Regions from separate parts of the Microbacterium sp. NPDC087591 genome, predicted to be linked through region 2. Evidence: predicted binding sites of a transcription regulator. Region 2 holds the regulator's gene; the other holds the start of a gene.
The links. Region 2 encodes LexA, which represses DNA repair genes until DNA is damaged. Its sites were predicted from a motif close to TCGAACANNTGTTCGA; they were not measured.
Positions count from the first base shown of each region.

Region 1: a site for LexA is predicted at 2,881-2,896, ahead of ACIOVG_RS09610 (DUF222 domain-containing protein). Genes of this name have one in related genera too.

Region 1 covers NZ_JBIUWU010000001.1:2,019,297-2,025,148, reverse strand. Annotated here, with positions in the region: gene ACIOVG_RS09625 (enoyl-CoA hydratase/isomerase family protein) at 1-34, opposite strand, end outside; gene ACIOVG_RS09620 (ATP-binding cassette domain-containing protein) at 145-2,220, shown strand; gene ACIOVG_RS09615 (hypothetical protein) at 2,299-2,748, opposite strand; gene ACIOVG_RS09610 (DUF222 domain-containing protein) at 2,907-4,322, shown strand; gene ACIOVG_RS09605 (glutamate-1-semialdehyde 2,1-aminomutase) at 4,329-5,651, opposite strand; gene hemB (porphobilinogen synthase) at 5,683-5,852, opposite strand, start outside.
Region 2 covers NZ_JBIUWU010000003.1:36,806-42,657, forward strand. Annotated here, with positions in the region: gene hisH (imidazole glycerol phosphate synthase subunit HisH) at 1-8, opposite strand, end outside; gene hisB (imidazoleglycerol-phosphate dehydratase HisB) at 5-622, opposite strand; gene ACIOVG_RS14700 (histidinol-phosphate transaminase) at 619-1,713, opposite strand; gene ACIOVG_RS14705 (LysM peptidoglycan-binding domain-containing protein) at 1,776-2,138, opposite strand; gene lexA (transcriptional repressor LexA) at 2,450-3,136, shown strand; gene ACIOVG_RS14715 (arsenic resistance protein) at 3,208-4,173, shown strand; gene ACIOVG_RS14720 (prolyl oligopeptidase family serine peptidase) at 4,224-5,852, shown strand, end outside.

The DNA of each region.
Region 1 (5,852 bases), on a different contig from region 2:
CGAGGACGCGGGGAGCAGGCGTGGAATCGGTCACGGGAGCCAGGCTACTCCGATCCCCCGACGCCGGAATCCGCATGAAATACGCGATCCGACCGCTTTTCCGGCAGGATAGAGGGAAGTGCCCAATGCAAGGAGAGGTCGCGGATGCCCGACGGACAGGTGCTCGAGTTCACACATGTGACGAAGCGCTTCAATGAGGTGACCGCCGTCTCGGACCTCTCTGCCCGTGTCGAGCCGGGTGCAGTCACTGCTTTCCTCGGCCCGAATGGGGCCGGCAAGACCACGACGCTGCGCATCCTGCTCGGTCAGGTGCGTGCCACATCAGGTACCGCCACGATCGGCGGGACGGCGTACGCAGAGCTCCGTCAGCCGCTGCGCACCATCGGCTCCGTGCTCGAGGAGACGGCCTACCGCCCTCGCCGCACGGCCAGCCGACAGCTGACGATCGCCGCGAAGGCCAACGGCATCCCGCTCTCCCGTGTCGACGAGGTGCTCGCGCTGGTCGGGCTCGACGGCGAGGGCGATTCGCGCATCGGCGGCTTCTCGCTCGGCATGCGCCAGCGGCTGAGCGTCGCGCACGCGCTGCTCGGAGACCCCGGCGCGCTCGTCTTCGACGAGCCGGCGAACGGTCTCGATCCCGAGGGGATCCGGTGGATGCGACTGCTGATGCGTCGCCTGGCGGATGAGGGCCGCACCGTGCTCGTCTCCTCGCACGTGCTCAGCGAGGTCGAGCAGGTCGCCGACAACGTCCTGGTGCTCTCGAAGGGCCAGCTGGTGCTCTCCAGCGGCATCGAGAAGCTCGCCGACCCGGCCGCCGGCTCGGTCGTCGTGGATGCGGTGGACCGCGCCGCACTCACGACCGCACTCTCGACCGCCGGTTTCGACGTCGAGGTGCTGCGCTCCGGCCTCACCGTGCGCGGCGGGGATGCCGGCACCGTTGGCGCCGTCGCCGCCCAGGCCGGCATCGCGCTGAGCACTCTCGTGCAGCGCGGTCCGACGCTGGAAGACGTCTTCATCGAGCTGGTCCGCGGCGGCAAGCTGGAGCCCCGCGCGTCGGCCGCCGCCTCGCAGCTCACGCTCGCCCCCGCCTTCGCTGTCGCAGCCGATGACGCCGCCGCGTCGACGGATGCCGTCGCGACGGATGCCGCCGCTGACACGGGGACACCGGATGCCGTCGCTGCGGATGCCGCCGCTGACACAGGGGCACCGGATGCCGTCGCGACGGATGCCGCTGATGAGACCCTGATCGCCGAGATCGCCGAGGCCTCGGCGGTGTCGGCTGCGGTGTCCGAATCGGCGCCGTCGGATCCAGCGGCTGCCGCGGCGATCGCCGCCGGCGTCGAATCCGCTCACGACGTACAGGCGCCCTCCGACGAGGACGCCGTCGCCGCCGCAGCTGTCGCGGAGGTCGCGGAGAGCATCCGCGCGTCGGAGAGCGCCCGCCCGCCCGCCGACTCCGACACCGACGAGGAGGACGCGATCGCACAGATCGCCGTCGACGAGGACGCCGCGGCCGCCGCAGCGCTCGCCTCGTCCGGCGACGGCGAGACCGACACGCCTGCCCCCTCGTTCGACGAGATCCTGTTCGGCACTGCGGCTCCCGCCGCCGCACCGGCTTCCTCCGGCGTGGAGGACGAGCCCGTGCACGACATCAGCCAGATCTTCGCGGACCGCGGCGATGAGACGGAATCCTCCGAGGACGACCGCGACACGACCGGGACCCCCGAGGAAGAGGCGGCGCCGGTCGACGAGCCGGTCGAAGCCCGTGACGCGTCCGACGAGGATGCTGCAGACGACACTTCCGCGGGACTCGAGATCTTCGCCGACCTCGATGGCGAGAGCGATCGGGTGTCCGAGGGCGAGCAGTCCGATGGCGAGCAGTCCGAGGGCGAGCAGTCCGATGAGGACCCTCGCTCCGCTGCCGTGAGCTCGATGCTCGCTGCCGCCGCCCGCGCCTACTACGAGGACGAACCGAAGGACTACCCGCTCGGCCCCGAGGGCCCCGAGGGCCCCGAGGGCTCCGAGGGCTCCACGTGGAGCGTCGCCTCCACTGGCGTCATCGACACCGTGCCCGTCGCGGACTCCGTCGAGCAGGAGGCGGGCGACGCTCCGGCATCCGACGAGCACCACGACGACGGCGACCACGAGCACCACGAGCACCACGACGGTGACCACCACGACGGTGAGCACCACGGCGACCACGAGCACCGTCAGGACTGACGGGCGCGGCGCTCCTACAGGCGAGAAGCCCTCCCCGACCTTTCGGTCGCGGAGGGCTTCTCACATGTCATCGGGCTTTCAGGCCGGCCGAGGGCGGATGACCGGACGACGGCTGCCCTTCGTCACCGGCGTCGGCGATGTCGCTACGATCTCCTCGACGTCGGCGGCCTCGCTGGAGACCTCGAGGCGCAGGGCCTGGGTGAGCGAGAGTCCGTGTCGGGTCGTGAGGATCAGGCGCCGATACTGCGCATCGCCGTCGAGGTCGATCACGACGCTCGGACGGCGGCGACGGATCAGCACGAAATCGAGGCTGCCCGCGGCCTTCCAGCTGCCGGCAGCGAGGACACCGGGGATGTGGGTGCCGGGGTTCGGCACACCCCTCAACCAGGTCCATGCGTCGTCGGTCAACTGCACCTTGGTGATGGTCTCGCGCGCGATCCGCAGATTCTCGCGGTGGAAGGTCGCGGCACGTTCGATCGGCGAGAGCACGACCTCCAGTTGCGTCTGATCCAACAGCAACGTCACCATGACTCCAGTCTGCCAGCGCGGTCCTGCCAGTTGTCTGGAAGTTGCTCACAGGAACGCAACGATCCGTTGTCGGAACCCACCATCCGGGCGACGCGCGCGGTACCCGCGCCTGTGGATAACTTCGTCCGAGTGTCGTACATATGTTCTAGGCTAGCAGCATGTCACAGACCCCCTCCGACCACATCGAGCAGCGCGCCGCGCTGCTCGATGCATGGGTGGGGAAGCGGCGCCAGATCGCCCGGCTCGAGGCGGAATCCATGGAGCTGCTCGTCGATCGTCTGCTCCTGCGCGATGCGGAGACACAGGAGAGCCCCTACCACCGCGACACGGTCCACCGGTCGATGATCGCCGAGTACTCCGCCGCCGGCCACATCTCGCAGGGCAGCGTCGAGTACGCGTTCTCCGACGCTGCGTTCCTCGGCTCCGATCACCCCGTGGCCCGCGCGTCGTTCCGTCAGGGCGGGATCACGGCGGCGCATGTGCGCGAGATCGTCCGCGCCGGTGCGGTCGTGCGCGAGGCCGTCCGCGAGGGGAGGGCGGATGCCGCGGCTCTGGAGCTGTACGACACCGCAGCCGTGGTCGTCGCCGAGCACGACACTCCGGCGCGCACTCGCACCCTCGTGCGCCAGATCGCCGCGGCCCTCGCGGGCGAGACACTGGTCGGTCGACACCGCCGCGCAGCCTCGGAGCGGCGCGTCACGATGCGCTCCGTCGACGACGGGCTCGCGCTGATCACCGTGGTGGTGCCCGAGCACCTGGGGGTCGCGATCATGGACCGGCTCACGCAACTCGCCCGCGGGGTCATCGCGGCGCGCCACGACGTCGAGCCGGTGCTCGACCCCGAAGAGCTCGACTCCGGGGAGAACCCGATCTTCCCGGAAGACCTGGACTGGAGCGCGCCCGGGCTCGACGAGTGGGTCATCTTCGGCGAACGGGACACGTTCACCACCGACCCGCTGCCCGAGCCGTGCCCTGTCGAGGTCCCGGCCGATACGCGGACGATCGACCAGGTGCGTACGGACCTGCTGACCGATCTCCTGCTCGCGTCCGCTCCCAGTGAGGCGGCCGGGGCGGGCCTCGACCGGGTCCGGGCCCACGTCCAGGTGACGATCGCCGCGACGACGCTGGCCGGAGCCGATGACCGCCCCGCCGAGCTCGACGGCTTCGGGCCGATCGATCCTGACATCGCCCGCGACCTCGCCGGACGCAATGGCGGCTGGTCCCGGCTCTTCCTCGACCCGACCGGAATGGTCACCCAGACCGACACGTACAGTCCGACCGAGGGCATGCGCCGATTCCTGCGGGCGCGCGACCAGCACTGCCGGTTCCCCGGCTGTCGGATGCCGGTGCACCGCTGTCAGATCGATCACAATCACGACCACGCGCGGGGCGGGCGCACGAGTCTGTCCAACCTCAGTCACTTCTGCGCAGGACACCACGTGCTGAAGCACCCAGATATCGACGAGCGTCATCGGTGGACGGCGCGACAGCTTCCCGATCGGAGCCTGGACTGGGTCAGTCCGCTCGGTCGGCACTACAGCGATGCGCCGCCGCGTCGGGTCATGTTCGTCTGAGTGCGCTCAGGGCCGGGCGGCGGCCGCAGCTTCTGCCGCGATCGGAAGCGCGGCCTCGATGCGCTGGAGCTCGTCTTCACCGTGAGCGGCGGTGAGGAACCAGGCCTCGAAGACGCTCGGCGGAAGCGCGATGCCCTGCTCCCGCAGCGAGTGGAAGAACGGCGCGTAGCGGAACGACTCCTGAGCCTGAGCCTCGGCGTAGTCGCGCGGGGCGGAGGCACGGAACGAGGCGTTGAACAGGCTGCCGGCCTTCGCGACCGCGTGGGTCACACCGGCACCCGCAAGCGCCGCGTCCAGCGCGGCGGAGAGCCGGTCCGCGGCGGCGTCCACCGTCGCGTAGACCTCGGGCGTCGCCAGTCGCAGCGTGGCCAGGCCGGCCGCGACCGAGAGCGGGTTCCCCGACAGGGTTCCGGCCTGGTACACCGGCCCCAGGGGCGCGAGCAGGTCCATGACCTCAGCACGCCCTCCGAGCGCGGCCAACGGCATCCCTCCGCCGACGACCTTGCCGAAGGTGACGATGTCGGGAAGGTACTCCTCCCCCGCAGCGGCCTGCAGACCCCAGAACCCGGCGGGGTGCACGCGGAAGCCGGTGAGCACCTCGTCGAGGATCATGAGTGCGCCATGCGCGTGCGCCGTATCGGCGATCAGACGGTTGAAGCCGGGCAGCGGGGCGACCACGCCCATGTTCGCCGCGGATGCCTCCACGATGACCGCCGCGATGCGGGGGCCGTGCTCGGCGAAGACCGCCGCGAGCGCATCAGGGTCGTTGTAGCCGATCACGAGCGTCTGCGCGGCGATCGGTGCGGGCACTCCCGCCGAGCCGGGCAGCGCGAGCGTCGCGACACCGGAACCGGCCTCCGCGAGGAGCCCGTCCGAGTGGCCGTGGTAGTGCCCGGCGAACTTCACCAGCAGGTCGCGCCCCGTGGCGCCGCGCGCCAGACGGATCGCGGTCATGGTCGCCTCGGTTCCGGTGGACACCAGCCGCACGCGCTCGATCGGCCGCGTCTCGCCGACGCGCACCCGCTCCGCGATCACGGCGGCGAGCTCGACCTCGCCCTCAGTCGGTGCGCCGAACGAGAGACCGCGGGTGGCTGCCTCCTGCACGGCGGCGACGACCTCGGGGTGGGCGTGACCGAGGAGCGCGGGACCCCACGAGGCGACGAGGTCGATGTACTCGACGCCCGCGGCATCCGTGACGGTGGCGCCCTTCGCAGAGGCGAGGAAGCGCGGCGTTCCGCCGACGGAGCCGTAGGCGCGCACCGGGGAGTTGACTCCGCCGGGGATCACCGCCCGGGCAGCAGAGAACAGGTCGTCGTTGCGGTCGGTCATGATGATGCTCCGAAGAAGAGAGGGGTGCGGCTCAGCCGCGCAGCCAGCGGGCGGCCTCGGTCGCCCAGTAGGTCAGGACCGCGTCGGCTCCGGCGCGGCGGATCGACAGCAGGGACTCCAGGATGGCGGCACGACGATCGATCCACCCGTTCGCGGCGGCGGCCTCGATCATGGCGTACTCGCCGGACACCTGGTATGCCC
Region 2 (5,852 bases):
CGTGTCACAGTGCGCCCTTGGTCGAAGGGATGCCGTCGACGAGCGGGTCGAGAGCCTTGGCCTGACGGAATGCCCGTGCGAACGCCTTGTACTCCGCCTCGGCGATGTGGTGCGGGTCACGGCCGCCGAGCACGCGGACGTGCACGGTGAGGCCGGCGTTGAACGCGATGGCCTCGAAGGAGTGGCGCACCAGGGAGCCGGTGAAGTGACCGCCGATGAGGTGGTGCTCGAAACCGACCGGCTCTCCCTCGTGCACGAGGTACGGACGCCCGGAGATGTCGACGACCGCCTGCGCGAGCGCCTCATCCAGCGGAACGAGGGCATCGCCGTAGCGGGAGATGCCGGACTTGTCGCCCAGCGCCTCGAGGATCGCCTGGCCGAGCACGATCGACACGTCCTCCACGGTGTGGTGGGCGTCGATGTGCGTGTCGCCGGATGCCCGCACCGTGAGATCCGTCAGCGAGTGCTTCGCGAAGGCGGTGAGCATGTGATCGAAGAACGGCACCGAGGTGTCGATGCGGCTGGCGCCGGTGCCATCGAGGTTCAGTTCGAGTTCGACGGTGGACTCCGACGTGCCGCGCACGCGGCTCGCGGTGCGCGGGGTCAGGGCGAGGCTGCTCATGATGCCGAGTCTATCGAGGCCAGCGCATCGAGGAACGCCGTGGTCTCGGCCTCGGTGCCCGCGGTGACGCGCAGGTGACCGGGGATGCCGACGTCGCGGATCAGCACGCCCTGGTCGTAGAGCTTCTGCCAGGTGGCCTTCGGATCGGCCACTCCGCCGAACAGCACGAAGTTGCTCCATGATTCGTGCGGCGTGTAGCCGAGCGCCTCGAGGGTGGCGGTGATCCGGTCGCGCTGCTCGACGATCTCGTCGACCATTCCGAGCATGACATCGGCGTTGCGCAGCGCGGCGACGGCGGCAGCCTGCGTCAGCGCGCTCAGGTGATAGGGCAGCCGGACCAGACGCAGTGCATCGATGAAAGCGGGATCTGCCGCGAGGTACCCGACCCGCGCGCCCGCGAAGGCGAACGCCTTGCTCATGGTGCGCGAGACGGCCAGACGCGGCCTGCCGTCCAGCAGCGAGAGCGCGGACGGGGCCTCACGCGGGGCGAACTCCTGGTAGGCCTCGTCCACCACGACGATGCCGCGGGCGGCCTCGTACACGGCCTCGACCACGTCGAGGCTCAGCGGAGTGCCGGTCGGGTTGTTCGGCGAGCAGAGCAGCACCACGTCGGGATCGACGTCCCGCACCTGGGCGGCCGCCTCCTCTGGGGTGATCGTGTAATCGGGCTGTCGCGTGCCGGCAACCCAGCGGGCCCCGGTCCCCTGCGCGATCAATGGATACATCGAGTACGTCGGAGCGAACCCGAAGGCGGTGCGCCCCGGTCCGCCGAACGCCTGCAGAATGTGCTGCAGAACTTCGTTCGAGCCGTTTCCCGCCCAGATCGCGTCCGCCTCGAGACCGTGCCCCAGGTAGGTCGCGAACGCCTCACGCAAGGTGGTGAACTCGCGGTCGGGGTAGCGATTCACATCGCGGATCGCGACAGCGATCTCATCGAGGATGTCGCTGGCCACCTCATCCGGGATCGGATGCGTGTTCTCGTTCACGTTGAGGGCGATCGGAAGCGGCGCCTGTGGGGCACCGTACGGGGCCAGCCCGCGCAGGTCGTCACGGAGCGGCAGGTCATCGAGTGAGGCGGTCACCCTTCCCATGCTAGAACGCTCGGCGGTGCGCGGTGATCGTTATGGCAGAGGACCGGCGGCGCGGATCGCGTTCAGTTCGTGTACTGGGTCGGGATCGACAGCGTCTGACCGATCTGCAGCTCGCCGGTCTGGAGGACGTTCAGCCGGCTGATCTCACCGATGACCTCGCGCGGGTCGGCTGTCGGCGCGATCTCGCTCGCGATCGACCACAGCGTGTCTCCGGGGAGGACGGTGACCGTCTCGAAGCTGACCGTTCCGGTGCTCTCATTCGAGGCGAGTGCGCTGCCGCCGCTGATCGCAGCGAACGCGATGCCGACGGCAAGAGGCACAGCGGCGAGGGCGAGAAGCACGCGGCGACCGCGAACCGTCAGCCGAAGACGCGTCGCCGGACGGGCCGGGATGACTGCTGCAGTGCTGAAGGTGATGGTGCTCATGGTGTGCTCCTCTGCGTCGCCCCCGTTGTCGGGAGGATCAGCCACCCGCCGCGAGGGCCGATGGAAGTTGGCGTAGCGTTCGCATCCTGCACTCGGCCGGGAGGGCTGGATGCGAAGCTACGTTCCGAAGATATCTTCGAGTTCGAACATCTGTCAAGCTTTCTTCGAAACCACATCCGCCAATCTGCCGACACGCTCGAACAGATCTTCCAGATCCGCATGATTCTCGGATACGGTTTCGATACGAACACCCCACCACGGGCCTCCGACATTCGAAGAGCAGCGTCGGAAACGTGCACCGAAGGAGCATCATGAGCGAGAACTCAGCCCCCGAGCCGGAGGCACCGCGCACGCGCCGTCGGAAGAGCCTGAGCCCCAAGCAGATGGCGATCCTCGAGGTCATCCAGACCTCGATCGCCCAGCAGGGGTACCCGCCGAGCATGCGCGAGATCGGCGACGCGGTCGGGCTCAAGTCGCTCTCCAGCGTCACCCACCAGCTCGGGCAGCTCGAGCTGAGCGGCTACCTCCGTCGCGACCCCGGCAAGACCAGGGCCATGGAGGTTCTGATCGATCTCCCCGGCTCCAGCACGGAGAACCCTGCCGATGTGGCGACGCCGGTCGGCGACGCAGCGCTCGTCCCCCTCGTCGGACGCATCGCCGCCGGCGTGCCGATCACGGCGGAGCAGCAGGTCGAGGAGATCTTCCCCCTCCCCCGTCAACTCGTCGGCAAGGGCGACCTGTTCATGCTCAAGGTCTCCGGGGAGTCGATGATCGACGCCGCGATCTGCGACGGCGACTGGGTCGTCATCCGCTCGCAGAACAGCGCCGAGAACGGCGAGATCGTCGCGGCGATGCTGGACGACGAGGCGACCGTCAAGACCTTCCGTCGTCGCGACGGCCACACCTGGTTGCTGCCGCGCAACTCCGCGTTCGAACCGATACTGGGCGACGAGGCCACGGTGCTCGGCAAGGTCGTCGCCGTGCTCCGCGCCGTCTGACCCTCGACCGCACACTCCCTCGACGCGAGGTTCGCCGGCGCGACTCCGTCACCCTCGTACAGTGGGAGGCCATGGCTGAGACGACGCGCACCCCGTGGCTGGAGCGACATCAGGTCGCTCTGTATCTCGCGGCCATCCTGATCGGTCTCGGTCTCGGCCTCGCCGTTCCCGGGAGCGGGTCCCTGGAGCTCGCGATCGAACCGGTGCTCGGACTGCTGCTGTTCGCGACCTTCCTGTCGGTGCCCTTCCGCCGGGTCGGGGAATCCCTGCGCGACGCCGGATTCCTCTGCGCGCTCGGGGTGCTCAACTTCGTGCTGGTCCCGCTCGTCGTGTACGCCCTGTCCCGCTTCGTGGCAGACGACAACGCCCTGTTGCTCGGCATGCTCCTCGTGCTGCTCACACCGTGCGTCGACTACGTCATCGTCTTCACGAGGCTCGCGGGCGGGGCTGCGTCGAAGCTGCTCGCGGCCGCTCCGCTGCTCATGCTGGCCCAGATGCTCCTGCTGCCGCTGTATCTGCTGCTGTTCCTCGGCTCGGATGCCGCCCCGCTGATCGACGCCGCTCCGTTCATCCGGGCGTTCGTGCTCCTGATCCTCCTTCCGCTGAGCGCCGCCGCCCTCGTGCAGACGCTGGTCCGCCGATTCCCGCTCATGCGGGCGATCGAGAGCGGGCTGCTCACCGCGATGGTGCCGCTGATGATCGCGACGCTGATGGTCGTCGTCGCGTCACAGGTGCGCGGGGTGGGTGCGCAGTTCGGCGCGCTCGCCCGAGTGGTGCCCCTCTACATCGCCTTCGCGGTGGTCCTCGTCGCGCTCGGCATCCTCGTCGCGCGCATGACCCGCCTGGATCCCGCGTCGTCACGCGCGCTGACGTTCAGCGGGGTGACGCGCAACTCACTGGTGGTGCTCCCCCTCGCACTGGCGCTTCCCCCGGCCCTCGCGCTCGCACCGCTCGTGGTGGTCACCCAGACGCTGGTGGAGCTCGTCGTGATGGTCGCGCTGGTCCGCATCCTGCCCCGACTCCTCCCGCAGCGCTGAGCGCCGCCTCCGTCGCCGTCTCCGTCTCCGGGCACGAATAGGCTCGACGTATGACTTCGCCCTACGGGTCCTGGCCCTCTCCCTTCTCGGCGGCATCGGTCGCCGGCTCATCACCGCGCATCGACGGAGCGCGGTTCGTGGGAGACGAGATCTGGTGGGGCGAGTCCGTCCCGGCCGAAGGCGGGCGCGTCACCGTGCGGTCGTCGACGGGACGGGAGGTGCTGCCCGGCCCCTGGAACGCGCGATCGCGGGTGCACGAGTACGGCGGAGGCGCCTGGACCGCCGATCCCGACGGCATCCTGTACTTCGTCGACGCCACGGATCAGCGCGTCTACCGTCTCACCGCGGATGGCGAGCCGATGCCGCTGACACCCGAGGGGCCGGCGCACGGGGGTCTGCGGTGGCAGCACGGCCGCCTGCTCGCGGTGCGCGAGGATCTGACATCCGAGCCGCACCGGCGCGCGATCGTGATCATTCCGCTGGACGGCTCCGCGTCCGACGACGCGTCGGCGATCCAGACGATCGCCGACGGCGCCTCCTTCTTCGCGCATCCTGCCCTCTCTCCCGACGGCTCGCGGATCGCGTGGGTCGAGTGGAGCGAAGGGCGCATGCCGTGGGATGCCGCCGCGCTGCGGATCGCCACGGTGGACGGTGGCGCGACGGCCACGATCCCCACTCTGGCCGCACTGCAACCCGAGTGGATCGCCGACGACGCACTGCTGTATGCCGATGACCCCTCGGGGCGCTGGCTCCTTCACCGCCTGAGCCTGGACGACCTGACCCCGCGCGGCCCTGCCGAGGTCGTCGCTCCCGCCGACGCCGACACCGGCTACGGGCTGTGGGTGCTGGGCAACCGGTGGTTCCAGCCGCTCGGCGACGGCCGCGTCGTCGCGGTCCGCACGAACGGCCGCGACCGCGTCGTCGTGATCGACGCCGACGGCGGGAGCCGTGAACTCGACGTGCCGTGCGACGGACATGTGAGCGTGGACGACGTCAGCGGCAGCCGCGTGCTGATCTCCGGCAACGGCTCGCACGTGAGCCCCGGCCTGTGGCGCGTGGACGTGGACTCCGGCGAGGTGACGGCCGTACGCGGTGGCGCTCCGACGGACCCCGCGTGGATGCCCGCTGCGCAGCAGCTCGACATCGACGGCGCGCACGGACCGGTGCACGCCTTCGCCTATGCGCCGGCGAACCCGGATGTCACGGCCCCCGACGACGAGCTCCCGCCCTATGTCGTGCTCGTGCACGGCGGACCGACCGCGCATGTGACAGGTGCGGCGTCCGCGGCGATCGCGTTCTACACGAGCCGCGGCATCGGCGTGCTCGATGTGAACTACGGCGGCTCGACCGGCTACGGCCGTGCCTACCGGGAGCGGCTGCACGGTCAGTGGGGCGTGGTCGATGTCGACGACGTGATCGCCGCAGCGCGCGGTCTCGCCGACGTCGGTCTCGCCGATCCCGACCGGATCGCGATCCGCGGCGGCTCGGCCGGCGGCTGGACCGTGCTGTCCGCCCTCGTGCGCGGAGGCGCGTTCGGCGCCGGTATCAGCCGCTACGGCGTCTCGGACCTGCGGATGCTCGTCGAGGACACCCACGACTTCGAGGCCCACTACATCGAGAGCCTCGTGGGTCCCCTGCCGGAGGCGGAGCAGCTGTACATCGACCGCTCCCCGCTCTCC